DNA from 3 places in the uncultured Rossellomorea sp. genome. Region 1 is predicted to be linked to each of the others. Evidence: a T-box and tRNA genes for the amino acid it is inferred to sense, from the RefSeq annotation. Region 1 holds a T-box; the other regions hold tRNA genes.

Evidence for each region. A T-box is a leader RNA that pairs with one kind of tRNA and senses whether it is charged. The one in region 1 lies ahead of argS (arginine--tRNA ligase), so its partner is inferred to be a tRNA-Arg.
Region 2: it encodes a tRNA-Arg, which carries the amino acid that the T-box ahead of argS (arginine--tRNA ligase) is inferred to sense. The anticodon was not compared.
Region 3: it encodes a tRNA-Arg, which carries the amino acid that the T-box ahead of argS (arginine--tRNA ligase) is inferred to sense. The anticodon was not compared.

Annotation. Positions count from the first base shown of each region.
Region 1 is NZ_CANKZT010000012.1:36,104-41,460, reverse strand. Features, by position in the region: gene argS (arginine--tRNA ligase) at 1-1,531, opposite strand, end outside; T-box leader at 1,583-1,786, opposite strand; gene Q1B03_RS21455 (FtsW/RodA/SpoVE family cell cycle protein) at 1,838-3,013, opposite strand; gene Q1B03_RS21450 (hypothetical protein) at 3,477-4,250, shown strand; gene sfsA (DNA/RNA nuclease SfsA) at 4,275-5,018, shown strand; gene Q1B03_RS21440 (BsuPI-related putative proteinase inhibitor) at 5,049-5,357, opposite strand, start outside.
Region 2 is NZ_CANKZT010000001.1:936,352-941,708, forward strand. Features, by position in the region: gene tig (trigger factor) at 356-1,642, opposite strand; gene Q1B03_RS04985 (M48 family metallopeptidase) at 1,803-2,807, opposite strand; tRNA gene Q1B03_RS04990 (tRNA-Arg) at 2,915-2,991, opposite strand; gene Q1B03_RS04995 (metallophosphoesterase) at 3,146-3,655, opposite strand; gene Q1B03_RS05000 (XTP/dITP diphosphatase) at 3,668-4,264, opposite strand; gene rph (ribonuclease PH) at 4,281-5,018, opposite strand; gene Q1B03_RS05010 (GerMN domain-containing protein) at 5,139-5,357, opposite strand, start outside.
Region 3 is NZ_CANKZT010000004.1:235,952-241,308, reverse strand. Features, by position in the region: gene rpoN (RNA polymerase factor sigma-54) at 1-632, opposite strand, end outside; tRNA gene Q1B03_RS15675 (tRNA-Arg) at 884-955, opposite strand; gene clpP (ATP-dependent Clp endopeptidase proteolytic subunit ClpP) at 1,536-2,132, shown strand; gene Q1B03_RS15665 (ATP-binding protein) at 2,180-5,056, opposite strand; gene Q1B03_RS15660 (response regulator transcription factor) at 5,043-5,357, opposite strand, start outside.

The DNA of each region.
Region 1 (5,357 bases):
CTAAATACTTGGCAATAACCGAAGGAGCATAGTGGTTCCATGCTTTCTCAACCATTTCTGGAAATAATCGTAGCTGCTTCACCACTTCCCAGCTCTCAGCATCGTCAAGCCCCTTAAATGTCAGTGGAAGGTCAGCATCCGTTTTTCTCAGAATGGATTGGGCTCTGGCATAAGTATATTGAATATATGGACCTGTTTCTCCTTCGAAGGTCAGCATATGTTCCAGGGAAAATTCTATATCGTTAACCCGGTCATTTTTCAAATCATGAAAGATAATGGCCCCAACCCCAACATCTTTTGCCACTTCTGTTGCATTTATTAAGTCGGGATTCTTCTGTTTGATATTTTCTTCAGCCATTTTGATTGCTTCCTGAAGAACCTCTTGGAGTAAAATGACTCGGCCTTTTCTGGTGGACATTTTCTTCCCATCCTTTAGATAAAGACCAAAAGGGATATGTTTCATATCATTCGCCCAGTTAAACCCGAGCTTCTTCAATACTTCCATCACTTGTTTGAAGTGAACGGTTTGTTCCTGGCCAACGACATACAAGGCTTCATCAAAGGCATACTGGCGATGGCGATACAGGGCAGCTGCCAGGTCTCTCGTGGCATAAAGGGTAGCTCCATCTGACTTTTTGATGAGACAAGGCGGAAGATTCTCTTCTTCTAAACGAACCACTTGCGCTCCTTGTGATGTTTCCAGGAGATGATGGTTTTGAAGCAATGTTACGACCTCTGCCATCTTGTCATTGAAGAACGCTTCGCCATTATAGGAATCAAATTCAACTCCGAGCAACGAGTAAATCGTTTTAAAGGCTTCAAGTGATTCGTCTTTAAACCATCTCCAAAGCTCCGTTACTTCTTTATCTCCGTCTTCAAGAAGCTTAAAGGCTCTTCTTCCTTCTTCCTCGAGTGAGGGATCTGATTCTGCTTCCTGATGAAACTTCTTATAAAGAACGAACAATTCAGATATGGGGTTATCTTTAACCTTTTGGTGATCTCCCCACTTTTTGAAAGCGACGATTAATTTTCCGAATTGAGTCCCCCAGTCCCCGATATAGTTGATTTTTTCTGTTGTGTAGCCGCATTTTTCTGCAATAGTGGCGATGGAATTCCCGATGACAGTCGATCGTAAATGCCCCATGGAAAAAGGTTTGGCGATATTAGGTGAGGACATATCCAATACAATCGTCTTTTGCTCACCAAATGCATGGCTCCCGTAATCTGACCCTTTTTCCAAGATGGCTGACACGATTTCTTTTCCTGCTTTCAATCTGTCAAATCGGAAATTAACATAAGCACCTGCTGATTCAACGTTGCTGAAAAAGGGAGAGGAGAGAGTGTCAGCAATCTCATCGGCAATTGTGTGAGGTGCCTTCTTCCATGCTTTGGCCAGCTGGAAGCATGGAAAGGCCAGGTCCCCCAAATGAGTATGCTTTGGGGTTTCAAGCAATTCATACAGCTCTTGTTTGCTCCAATCATTCAACACCTGTGACTTTAGTACGTCAGTAACGATCGATTTCAAATCCATCATCTACACCTCCTGATAAAATCAAACACAAAAAAACTCGTCTCTATATAACATAGAGACGAGTTTAGCTCGCGGTACCACTCTTATTCCCTTAAAGGGCGCTCATTGTATAACGGGAGATCCCGGTTTTTCTCTACTAACTTCAAGAAAAACATCTCAGAAGTGCGTTTCATTCCAGGCTTCTCACCAGGCTCCCACCATCCCCGGCTCGCTTTCGATCCACGTCAGAATTACTCTCTTCATCATAGAATATTCGTATATAATTACTATTATTTTACACATTCTGGGGCTGATTGCAACCTGTAATTAAGAATCTTCTGATGAAAACATATACGTTTTATGGTGAAATCTCATGCTGAACACAAGTCCAAGGGCCAGCATATTCCCCATTAGAGAGCTTCCTCCATAACTGATGAAAGGAAGTGGGATCCCTGTGATCGGCAGCAATTGTATCGTCATTCCAATGTTCTGGAACACGTGGAATGTAATCATACTAATAATCCCTGCACATACATAGGCATTGAATGGTTCCTTTGTGTCTAAAGCCGTTTTGGTTAAATGGTAAATGAGCAGGAAGTATAAACTGATGACGACACTTGCGCCAATAAAGCCGTATTCCTCACCGATCACACTGAAAATAAAATCGGTGTGGTTCTCAGGAATGTATACTTCGCCTCCACTGTACCCTTTCCCAAAGATCTGCCCGGATCCGATGGCGTTAAGGGAGTTAATTAAGTGAAACCCCTCTAATTTAGCGTAGTTGTACGGATCAAGCCAAGCATAAATACGTCCAAACTGATAAGGCTTTACATTTAAATATTTTTCAAGGAGCTCAGGAGCCCACACCACAAGTGATAGGACGATTCCCCCGAGTACTCCGATAGAAGCATATATAGGAACGATCAGCTTCCACGTAATCCCTGAAACTAAGATGATTCCGGTCATGATGGCTAAAATAACAAGGGAAGTCCCTAAATCCGGCTGCTGCATAATAAAAGCAAGGGGAAGGAGGGTCGTAAGCCCGATCTTCACTAATAACTGAAAATCCGACTGCAGTGTTTTTCTGGGATTAAGCTCATGATGATTGGTAATGATTCGTGCAAGAGCAAGAATTAAAAACGTCTTCATGAATTCTGAAGGCTGAATAGAACCAAGCGGTCCCAGCATGAACCAGCTTTTGGCTCCGTTTCTATACGGTGCGATGCTTTCCGGTGAAATGAGTAATACAAGAAGCAGGAAGATTCCTGCACCATATATGTACCAGGCAAGACGCTTATACTGATCAGAATCAAGGAATAAGGCCCCTACAATAATAATTCCACCCACGACATACCAAAAAGCTTGTCTGATCACAAAGTTCGTTCCATACTGACCTGACGTCTGGGCACTACTTATTCCCATAGCACTAACGATAAAAAACAACATCAATAAAAAGAGAAGACCCCAATCGATCTTATCAGCAAATCGCTGGCGAGTTTCCATAATCTATTCACCTGAATTTCTAAAGATTTCACATTCCTAGTCTAATAGAAATGAAGGGAAATTTCTACTCATGACCAGAGAAATTACGGAAGTTCTGTCGGGATGTGACAGTCATTACATGATATTTGTCGAAATAAAATCAAAGAAAAAGCTGATAGGAGTGGGATTCTATAAAGGGATACCGGGATTAAATTCCATTTTTTACATGATTGTAATCGTTTCTTATCCCTGGAAGATAAGAAGAAAGTGCCGTTTCCTAACGTTTGGCAGCCATTAATCCCATTCATAATAGTAATAGAACAAATATATAAAGCCTGTGGTCCTGCAATATGACTATTTTCGACAATTACCTGCGACTTTTGTCATCATTTTGAAATGAAATAGAAAAGAACAAGTACCATACAAATTTGCTAAAATAGAAAGTATGAATCGGCATCGTGTTAATCAGATGGAGGGAATGTTCTTGAAGGCAAATAATCAGGTTAAAGATATCATCTATGTTCACAAGAATACGGATCGTCAGTATGTCGTATCTTACGGAATTCATTTCAACGAGTTTGCTTCAAATGCCCGTAAACCATTGAAGAATTTACTCCTTATTAAACATCAGTACGAGCATGGTGCATTTAATATACATACGCATATGGAGTATGTGGAACAGGATGAAATGAAGAAGATTATGAATGACGGAGTACAGAGCTATGGTGATTTCTGTTGGATTGACTTCGAAGAAGAAGTGGGAGTCAATGAACTGAACGGTCAAGAAATCGCTGAACTGCTTTATATGGGTCATACTAAGCAGCCTTTAAACCCTCCTTTTTATTCAAAGCTGAACAATCGATACGCGTACCTATCTCATGATGATGGATGGTTTAACAAGATTTATTATCGGGATTTTGAGGACTTCTATCATATGTTAGGGGCAACGGTATCTTCGAAATTGAGCACGGTTAAAGGTGGAAAGGGCTTATTTGGTATGAAGAAGGAGAAAGCCTATCCAATCATCGGGAAGGAAGTCATTGATTCCTTTAGAGACAAACTAAAAGAAGGAATGGTCATTTCTTTAGAAAAAGCCATACTAACGAGAGGGAAGATAGAGATCCCGATCTGGGTGATCGGTGATTATTACGATATGGACGAGATGGCGGAAGATTATAAGGCAATCCGCAAATCACCTGCCAACGGATTATTATCCTATGATCGTAAAACGAAAAGCTGGAGTGCTTTACTACGATAAGCAGGAAGCAAGGAGCGTGAAACCTTGGTAGAAATTCAATTTCATGACAATCTGGTTCAAGGGGTATTTCTTGAGCGCCTCAATCGGTTTGTCCTGGAGTGTCAGATTCCGTCAGGTTCTATTGAAAAAGTCCATTTACCTGATCCAGGCAGATTAAAAGAATTATTGGTACGGGGAAACCCGATCTGGCTTCAAGCATCAACAGATCCTAAAAGGAAGACAAAATGGTCAGCCGTGATGACGTATGATGCTTCTAACGGTATGTATGTGTCTTTAAATACTCAATATCCAAATCGGTTGGTCCTTGAAGCCTTGCAGCTGGAAATGATGGAGGAGTTAAAGGAGTGGCAGTTGGAAAAAGCCGAGTATAAAGTAGGAAGCTCACGCTTTGACTTCTTACTCACTCATAGACAAAATGAACAAAAATTATTGCTCGAAGTAAAAAGTGTCACCATGGTAGAGGACGGAATGGGGAAATTCCCGGATGCGGTCACGGCAAGAGGAGCAAGGCATGTGGAGGAGCTGACGCATTTACAGATGGATGGAAGCTATCAATCAGCAGTCCTGTTTATTGCTCAGCGAACCGATTTGACCGGGATCACTTCCGCTCCAGAAATTGATCCTCATTTTGCCCGGATCATGGAAGAAGCCGAAGATCAGGGTGTCCGTTTTTTCGGAAGAAGCTGCATTGTTACGCCAGAACGTATCATCTTGAATGGACCTATACCTGTATACCCAAAAAAGGATTACCTTCACGGCCGTCTTTAGCATGTGAAGATTAATCCTTTTTTGTTATATCTAATTCACCTGTACTTTTGTTTTTGCTTTATAGTTCTGGTCTCCTTTTGCCGTTAACCAAACGGTCAACGTATAGGTACCGCCCTCGACCTTTGGAAGAACAACTTTCTGGGAGAACTCTTCACCCTGTTTTACGGTGATTTCCTGGATCGCCTGGGTATACATCTTATTTTTTGAGTCCTTATACACTACTTCACCTTTATCGTTTCGAAGTTCAAAGTCAATGGTTTGTCCTGATGAAAAAACGAAGGTCTTCTCTTGCTCTGTTTGGTTCTTAATTGAATATACATAGACAATCTGACCGCTTTC
Region 2 (5,357 bases), on a different contig from region 1:
TAGTGGTTCTTATTCTTGTTTGATGGATAAAGTTTCTTATTAGATAGAGTATAGTATTTTGGCTCATTTTGCCACAGAAACAAAAAACGCCTGGAGCAAACTTGTTTGCTCATACACATAAGTTCGAAGTAAAGCTTAGTGTAGTCGAGATTTTGGCTCATTTATGCCACCATCCTCAAAAGCGAAAGAGCAAACTCGTTTGCTCTATCGCTTTTGAGGATGGTGGCTACTTTTCAGCAAAGCTGAAAAGCGTGTGAAACATTCGTTTCACACGAATGAGTCAAAATCTAGCAGGATCTTCATTTCATTGTACAAAACAAGGCACGAAGAAATCGCGCCTTGTTAGCTATTTTTATTATGCTACAGTTTTGCTGTTTTCAACAAGGAATTCTACTGCTTTACGTACTTTCAGGTCAGCTTTAAGTGTGTCAAGGCCGCCTAGAGCTTGTTTGATGTTGTCAGCAGACATGTTGTATTGTTCAGCCATTTTGTTTACTTCTTCTTCTGCTTCTTCTTCAGTTACTTCAAGGTTTTCAGCTGCCGCGATTGCTTCCAGTGTAAGGTTTGTGCGAACGCGTTTACCAGCATCTTCTTTCATTTGACCGCGAAGATCTTCTTCTGTTTGACCAGAGAATTGGAAGTATAGGTCAAGGTTCATACCTTGCATTTGTAGACGTTGACCGAATTCTTGCATCATGCGGTCTACTTCAGCTGTAACCATTACTTCTGGGATTTCTACTTCAGCATTTTCAGAAGCCTTATTTACAAGAGTTTCACGAACAGCTGTTTCAGCTTCGTTCTTTTTGGACTCTTGAAGACGTTTTTCGATTTTTTCTTTAAGTTCAGCAAGTGTTTCAACTTCTTCGTCTGCGTCTTTAGCGAACTCATCGTCTAATGCAGGAAGTTCTTTCGCTTTGATTTCGTGAACTTTCACTTTGAATGTAGCAGGTTTTCCAGCAAGTTCAGCTGCATGATACTCTTCTGGGAAAGAAACTTCTACTTCTTTCTCTTCTCCAGCCGTTACACCAACTAATTGCTCTTCGAAACCTGGGATGAACTGACCAGAACCTAATTCAAGTGAATAATTCTCAGCTTGACCGCCTTCGAATGCTTCACCGTCAACGAATCCTTCGAAATCCATTGTTACTGTGTCGCCTTCTTCAGCTTTTCCTTCTTCTTTAACAGCAAGCTCAGCTTGCTTTTCTTGAAGTGAAGTAAGTTCAGCTTCTACATCTTCTGCTGTTACTTCTGTTTCCATTTTCTCTACTTCAAGACCTTTGTATTCGCCAAGTTTCACTTCTGGTTTCACTTGTACTTTAGCAGTGAAGATTAGATCTTTGCCTTTTTCCATTTGCTCAACATCGATTTCCGGACGGTCGATTGGATCGATTCCAGTTTCTTCGATTGCTTTCGCATATGCTTCAGGTAAGATGAAATCTAATGCATCTTGATAAAGTGATTCTACTCCAAAGCGTTTTTCGAACATACCGCGAGGCATTTTCCCTTTACGGAATCCTGGTACGTTCACCTGTTTTACAACTTTTTTGAACGCTGCGTCTAAACCTTCGTTTACTTTAGCAGCTTCTACTTCAATTGTAAGAACTCCTTGGTTTCCTTCTTGCTTTTCCCATTTTGCAGACATACTGTTCCCTCCAACAATCTATAATTGATCTTGAATTTTTTACGCATAGTAGTAGATAGTCCTGTATGAATCTAGCACTATCATCGTAAATATATGAAAAACTTTTACATTACAACCATTACATTATAACATACAGCCACTGTCTTTCAACAGACAGCATTTAAATATTAGGAGAGGAAATTTCCTCTAGTTCCCTAAGTCTTGAAAGAATCCCCTGAGATTGCGTGTTTTCAACCTGGTCTTTTAACTCCTTTTCAAGGATCGCATCTGCAAACATCCCCGCTGTGTAGTAGGCATACACCGAAGCGATTTCTTTCGGTTCCTCCTCAAATGTAAAAGGATAGAGAAGAAAGGCATGCCGTTTCAGTAATTCATGCGCGTGCTGAAATAGCGTAGGATTCGTCTGCGCCAAAAGATCATCCAGGGAATCTGTGACCTTGGTGAAGAAATCAGAATCGAACACATCTTCCAATTCAGCTGGTGAAACCCTATCTTCCATTCCAAGCTTAGTAATATCCACTTCTTTATCCACTCCATGCTCTCTAAAAACATTTAAAATCATCGTTTGCAGAAATGGATGGGATTCTGAATCCTTTAAGACAGATTGCAGCTCTCCCATAAAGGGCTTTATGTTACGGTGAACCAGTTGAGCTACCAGTAAGGTTTGCTCCTCTAAACTCTTCCCGTTCAATATGGATGATTGATCTTCTTTAGGGGTCTCTTCATCTGGAATCACTGCTTTACCATTCAATACTTTCTCACTAAAGTGCAGAAGCTTTTTGAAATGTTCTTCCTTTTCAAAAGGCACTTCTTTTTCATCAAACAGGGCGTGGATCGTATCCACTACTTCCCTGTGCTGATGAAGCTGGATGAGTATCATCAAATACATATCAACGACTTCAAAATAGTCGCCGATTCCTTCAAGAAGCATCTCTTTACATATGTATCTCGCTTTGTCGTACTGCTTGCTTTCATAAAGAGAAAGCACGAGTGCCGTATTAATATCGGGATTATCAGGTTCTAATTCATGGGCTTGGGTGAGCAACTGGGAGGATTCATGAACCTCTCCTTTTTCCAGTGCCTGCACGCCCTTTTCCAACAGCCGATCCTTCAATCCCGGGAACTGGACAATCTTTCCTTTTCCTTCTTGGTTTCCCTTAGTCATAAATCGTACCTACCTATACTGTTAGTTTGTATTAGTTTAGCACGATATCTTTTAGATAACAAAAAAAGCTTACCCAATGCAGGCAAGCTTTGTATATGTAGGATTTATGGCGTCCCAGGAGAGATTCGAACTCCCGACCGACGGCTTAGAAGGCCGTTGCTCTATCCTGCTGAGCTACTGGGACGTGATTTGTTTTTCAAGGACAATATTTATTATATTCACATAGCATCAATAAGTCAACAGATTTTCAAAAAAAGTTTTATTTTATTTTCAGCTGTCATTTTTTCATGAAATATCTATATGAAAAGAACCTGCCGTAGCAGGTTCTCACGATGATTTTACAGTTGAAATGTTTGAGTCAATTCGTCCAATGCCACATGATCATGAGTCAGGAATGTTACCTTTATCTCTTGATCCTGAGCCTCTACCAAGGCATAGGTGCGCTCCATTCTTCCCCGCGGTAAAAGAATGCTGCCCGGATTTAAAAACAAAATGCCATTATTCAATTCTGCGCCTAACGTATGGGAGTGTCCAAAGAAAACAAAATGGGCGCCTGCTTCTTCTGCTTTATAACGAAGCTTCATTAGTGACATTTTAATTCCATACAGATGACCGTGAGTCACCATGATTGAATTGCCCTCAACCTTTTCAATAAGGTCGTCGGGTAGCCTGGCATCCATATCACAGTTCCCCCTTACTACAAGGTAGGGAGATAATGCCGGGTCATCTGCACTTAATTCAGAATCTCCGCAGTGTACCATGGCATCTACGGTAGAATGATATTTCTCCGATAGCTCCAATAGCTCTTCTTTTGAACCGTGGCTATCACTTACAACCAATAGTTTCATTCAGCTCACCCTTTAAATAAAGTCTGAGATTATGTTCTTAAGTTTTTTCAATGCATTTCCACGATGGCTGATTTGACTTTTCTCTTCTTGTGTTAGTTCAGCCATGGATTTTCCAAGAGTAGGAACGTAGAAAATCGGATCGTACCCAAACCCATTCGTTCCTCTTTTTTCTTGTAAAATCGTGCCTTCGCATGTTCCCGTAACGGTTCTGGTTTCCCTATTCGGTCCGGCAATCGCTAAAACACAGTGAAAACGTGCGGTACGGTCGGATTCTTCAACAGATTCCAGTTCGCTTAATACCTTCTCCATGTTCGCCTCATCACTCTTTTCTTCACCGGCATAGCGGGCAGAATACACTCCCGGACGGCCTTCCAAGGCATCGATGGCCAAACCGGAATCATCTGCGATCACCAGTTCACCTAATATTTCCGCAACCGTTTCAGCTTTCAGAATGGCATTTTCCTCAAACGTTTCACCGGTTTCTTCAACATCCTCAATATGAGGAAGGTCTAGTAATGTTTGTACCTCATATCCGTATGGAGCAAACATATGTTGAAATTCTTTTGCTTTTCCCCTGTTTTTAGTGGCTATGATCACTCGTTTTGTCATCTACAATCTCATCCCTTTATTGAAATCTTTTTACTATTTCTCCTAATGATTGCTGCTGAATTTGGAATAGCTCGTGGATTCCTTCTTGTCCGAGTTTTAACAGTTGATGCAATTGATCCATCGTAAAGGTTGCTTCTTCCCCTGTTCCCTGCAGCTCTACAAATTCGCCTTCACCCGTCATGATGATGTTCATATCCACTAATGCGCTGCTATCTTCAATATAATTCAAGTCAAGAACCGCTCCATGCACTTCAACAATCCCCACACTTGTGGCTGCTAAGAAACTTTTCAGCGGAAAGGAAGAGATTTTTTTACTGTCTTGAAGCTTAGCCACTGCGATTGCCGTGGCAACGAAAGCTCCCGTGATCGAAGCCGTTCTTGTCCCGCCGTCTGCTTGAATGACATCACAATCAATCCAGATTGTCCGTTCTCCCAATGCATCCAAATCGACTACAGATCTTAATGCCCTTCCAATAAGACGTTGAATTTCCATTGTTCTTCCTGAAACCTTCCCTTTAGAAGATTCACGGATGTTTCTTGTTTCAGTTGCTCTTGGCAGCATGGAATATTCAGCCGTGATCCACCCTTTTCCACTATTTCTCATAAAAGGAGGCACACGTTCTTCGATACTGGCATTACAAATGACCTTCGTCTCTCCAACCGTTATTAAGACTGAGCCTTCCGGATGCTTAACATAATCCGTCTCGATCTCAATATTACGCAATTGATTCTTTTCTCTACCATCTGTTCTCATATCATTACCTCCTGTATTTTCGTGCGTTATGTAAAAATGGTCTAATCAAAAATAGAAGAGGCGGCATTCTGCCAACCTCTTTTCGGGTGCTTCTATCATAGTATATCAAAAAATTGTTATTTAAAAACTAATTGCATTCACATTTTCTGGTCTTGTCACTGGTTCTGTGATGGTTTCGCCGTCTTTAGACACTACCGTTGCTTCCCCATTCACTAGTACAGAGACTCCTTTAATTCCTTTTTGCTCTGTTAAAGAGAGAACCAGAGAATTCAGCATATGTTCAGAAACCATTTTTTCTTCAAGGCTTCCATAAACTGCTTCGTTAAAATTCAATGTAAC
Region 3 (5,357 bases), on a different contig from region 1:
ATGTCTTTTAGCTCAACGGCAAGATCATTGGCGATTGCCTTCCACTTCTTTTCTGCAAAAGCTTGAAAATGGTTATCGACAATCATCGTAACCAGAGGGGGAACATTGGATTTCCGTTGCAGCTGAAGGGATATGCACTCCTTCAGGGATCTCGCTCCTATCCCGGCCGGTTCTAATTCCTGAAGCTTATTAATATAGTCTTCTAGTCGAGCCATTTCCAAACCATGTTTTTGAATGAAGGATTCTTCGTCTACTCTCAAATACCCATTGTCATCCAAGCTGTATATTAATTCTTCCATTACCTTTCTATCCAAAGAAGTAAGCGATTTCAAATTTAATTGAACAGATAGCGCATCCGCAAGAGTCCTCTTTGGCACGGATACATATTCATACCAATCCACCGTATTTTCGTGATTGCCGGCATTTCGTTTATAAGTATAAGGTTCTCGTTGATGGAGGGGGTCTAGTTTAGGCGGTTCTAATTGTATAAGGGGATTCTCTAATTGCTTAGCTTCTAAATAAGCATTCAGTTCCATCGTAGAATATTGGAGGATGGTGATGGCTTGAGAAAGCTGCTGCGTCATTTGAAGTTTTAATTGTTGATTTTGAAAAAGTCCTGCTTTCAAATTCATGATTACTAACCTCCCATTTGTCTATTCTACAATAAAATTGGCGGTTCGTTAATGGGAATTCGTTGGTAGTTGGTGGGTTTGTACTATAAATATGAAGGAACGAGTGGGAAAATGAGAGGAGAACCGAGGCTACTATTAAACTTTATATAAAGGTCCCTGTCCAATTAGCTCTATTAATTAGCTACAACGCAAAAGAGTTCCTGTGCTTGTAATGTCTCTCTACAAACACAGGAACTCTCTGGATTAAAGTACGCCCTCGGAGGGAATCGAACCCCCATTTTAAGAACCGGAATCTTACGTGCTATCCGTTGCACCACGAGGGCATGAAATGAATGACCGTCACGAATACATATTATAAGCCAGAAAATGCTTGTTTGCAATAGATATTCTCGTTTATGTCTTTTTTAGATTATCTATTAATATCCTTTAAGAATTGCAGTGGGAAGTTCTTTGTAATTAGTTAACTCTTCAAGATCTCCTGTACTCTTTATCTATCTTATTAAAGAACCACAGAGTGTATTGAAGCGGAAGGCACTTGACTCCTGCGGGAATAGCGGGAAAGTTGAGACCCCACAGGGCAAAGCCCGAGGAGGCTCAACTCACGCCCCGCGGAAAGCAAGTGCCTGTAGCGGAAAGGAACGGTCTATGATTCACTCTATACTGTTTTAGAAGGTAGATACATAATTCACTGAAATTGACCTTCTACTAACTTAAATAACAACAAACTTACCACATCACCCCCGTTTAAAAAAGGAATGAGTGGGTATGATGTAGAAAGGATTTACATACAGGGGAATAAAGGAAGCGTTTAGTTTGACCTTTATTGACCATGGGTGTATGATTACAGTACAAAGTGAATAAGTAATTCAGAAAAATAAAAAGGATTTCTAAGGAGGAACGAGGATGAATTTAATTCCTACAGTAATTGAACAAACAAACCGCGGTGAACGTGCGTATGACATTTATTCACGTTTATTGAAAGACCGTGTAATCATGCTTGGAAGCGGCATTGATGACAATGTGGCAAACTCCATTGTAGCACAACTTCTTTTCCTTGAATCTGAAAACCCGGAGAAGGATATCTCAATCTACATAAATTCTCCTGGTGGAAGCATTACGGCAGGTATGGCAATTTACGATACGATCCAGTACATTAAGCCTGATGTACAAACGATCTGTATAGGTATGGCCGCTTCAATGGGTGCGTTCCTTCTTGCAGCTGGTGCTAAAGGTAAGCGCTTAGCCCTTCCAAACGCTGAAGTAATGATTCACCAACCACTTGGTGGAGCACAAGGTCAAGCAACGGAAATTGAAATTGCAGCGAAGCGTATTCTATTCCTTCGTGAAAAACTGAATCAAATCCTGGCTGATCGCACTGGTCAACCATTGGAAGTGATTTCAAAAGATACTGATCGCGATAACTTCATGACAGCGGAAAGAGCGCTTGAATATGGATTGATCGATCGCATCATCACTCGTAACGATATGAATAATAAGTAAGAGAATGAAACCCCCTCACGGAATTGAGCCGTGAGGGGGTTTTTATTTTACTCTATTTCAAACGTTTTCTCCTTAATCGGTACTAAAACCTCACCATTCATCCCTTTTTTCAAGAGGAGATGTAAGATCGTTTTGGATAGCTTACTAGGGTGATATGGTTTGACTAAATAATCATTGGCTCCGAGCGTGAGTCCTTTTTCTTTTTCATCTAATGCGGAAGATATAATAATCGGTACTTGTGCAAAATTTTGGTCCGATTTGATTTTTTCAAGTACATCCCATCCCGACATGCTGCCTTCGAGCATAATATCGAGGACAACGGCATCAGGCTTCGATTCCTGCATTTCTTTCAAGGCATCATTTCCTGACGGAGTGTGCTGCACCTTGAAACCACTGTCGGATAGCTCCGCTTTCAGTAAGGAAGCAAGATTGATATCGTCTTCAATGACGATAATTTTCATCCCATCCCCGCAGTGTTCATCCTCTTTGAAGGTTTCGATGGTCACGAGAGGTAAGCGGATGGTAAACACGCTTCCTTTCCCCTCCTCTGATGACACAGTGATTTCCCCGTCATGGATCTCGATGATTTCTTTTACGATCGTAAGTCCTAATCCCGTGCCACCGATTCTTCTGCGGTCAGAATTGTCGACACGATAAAATTTGGTGAATAAGTTTGGAATCGAGTCACTTGGTATGCCGAGACCTTCATCCCTGATATCTATGAGAATACTATCCTCTTCTTCCCGTAAATAGATCGTTATGGTACCCCCATCAGGTGAATACTTGATGGCATTGCTGACCAGATTGGTGAATGCCTGGGACAACTTATCCCGATCTCCCAGGACGATCGTACAATCCGTCTCCCTTGCGATATTAAAGAAGTGATGGGGGGCATTGACCTTTTGGGTATCGATCACATGCTGAATGATCGGGACAACATCCTCAAATCGCCTCTCGAAGGTTTGGCGTCCCGACTCCATGCGCTGGACGTCAAGGAAATCGTTGATGAGGGACGTCAGCCGCTTTGCTTCTTGATAAATCGTCGTTAAGTATTTCTTTGTTCTTTCCGGTTTTAACTCCTTCGTCAGCATAAGTTCCGTAAAGCCAAGCACGCTCGACAGCGGGGTGCGAAGCTCATGACTGACCGTACTGACGAATTCTGATTTCATTTGATCGACTTCGAATTCTTTTGTGATATTCCGGTGGACGAATATGGTGCCGACCTGCTCCTGCCCTCGATAAAGAGATTCGGAGTATACCTGGAAGACTTCTTTACTGTCCACCAGATGATAGGTAAGAAGATGTTTACCTGTCTTCCCTTCCTTCACGATGGTCTCATAATATTCATCCAGTTTTTCTTTGTTTTCGACCCGATCGATCAGTGCCTGCTTCCATGTTTGATAGCATGCCTGTTGAAGTTCATCGATCTCCCCCTCGATCAAGGTCGTTAATTTCGTATTCATTAATAAGTTGTTGCCGTCTTTATCGATGAGCTGTATTCCTTCTTGAATATTATTCAGGATATCCTGCGTTAATTGACGGTTTGCCTCGGTTTCTTCAAACAGTCTGATCTTTTGCAGAGAAATGGAGATTTGCTTTGCCAGACTCGTGTACTCAGCCAACTCCTGCTTATCGAAATCATTTCCGAAACGGCTAAATACCATGATGGCTTCCACTTGTTGATCGGCGGAAAGGACAGGTAAAAATAAGTCATACGAGTAGAGGGTTTCTTCATGATACCCCTTCTCAAGAGGCAGCATTTCCCGCTTGAGGGAGAAAGGTTCCCTCGAATCGAATAATCGTTGATGGATCCCGTTATAAATGTACGTCAAGAACTGTGCAACACCATTTTGAGAGATCCCAAATGATGCATTTGACTTTTGCTCATCCATGAGAACAATCATGCCCCGTGAAGCTCCCATCACCTGACTCATACTCTTCACAATGCTTTCCAGTACCTCTTGTTTGTTCAGGGAGCCCGAAATCCCATGAATGAATTCGTTCCGGCGTTCGAGCTGCGACTCCCTGTTCATCGTCATATTCAGCAGATGCTCAAGTTCAGACTGCTGGGATTCCAGCTCATCCTGCTGGGCCTGCAGTTCTTCATTTTGGGCCAGGAGATGCTCTTCCTTCTCCTGGATTTTATAAATCATCTTTTCGAATGCCCTGGACATCTTACCGATTTCATCTTTCCGTTTATTCTCAAACGTCCACTGTTGGTATGAATCGTTTTCTGCAATTTGTTCAGCGGCAGAGGCCACCTGGTTGAGAGGATGACCGATTTGTTTTGCAATCATTCTCATCAATCTCATCAGAACCAGCAGCATAAGAAAAATGAAGATCACAAAAGCCGTTTGACTTATTGACTCTTTCCGTTTCAACTCATCATACGCACTTCGCTTGCTTTGTTCAATGGAGTCCGTATACCCGTTGAGCTGGGTTTGGAACGTTTCGATTGTAGCAGTGGCCCCGGCTGCCGAAGCCTCTTTCACAGCCTCTATATCCCCCTTTTCATAATCGCTTATGATCCGCGGCGCCATATCCTTGAAATAAAGATTGGAAAATTCCTCTACATCTTTAAAAAAGAGCTGATCTTCCGGTTCTGTTTTTAACCCTTTTAATTTCTTTAACGTGTCATCCACTTTTTTCTCTTGATTAAAGATACTTTTTTTGAACTCCTGCCTTCCAAATGCAAGGTATCCTCTCGCATCAAAGAAGGCCTTTTGAAAATCTCTGTCCAATTGCTCAGCCAGGTCTTCTTTTTGATTCAACTGATTCCTCTGAACCTGGTACTCATTCGTAATGGATTGATCATACAAAGACAAAAAGGCTGCCACGATGAAGAAAATGACGATGAAGCCGCTCATCAATCCGATGAATTGATTGCGTAGGCTTGTTTGGAATAATTCTTTAATTTTCTTCATTCAATATGTCCTCGATCCGCTGAACGAGTTCTGCCGGACTGTACGGCTTGGCGATGAAATAATCGGCTCCGGATTTCAACACGAGGTCCTTATCCGATTGCTGGCTCTTGGCAGAAACCATCATGATTTTCACCGTACTTTTTTCAGGTGAATTCCTCACCCTTTCAATCACTTCCAGACCACTCAAAAGAGGCATCATATAATCGAGAAGAATGAGATCATAGTCATTTTCCATGATCTGATCGACCGCTTCCCGGCCATCGGCTGCTTCATCGAGCTCATGTCCCTCGTCTTCGAGTGT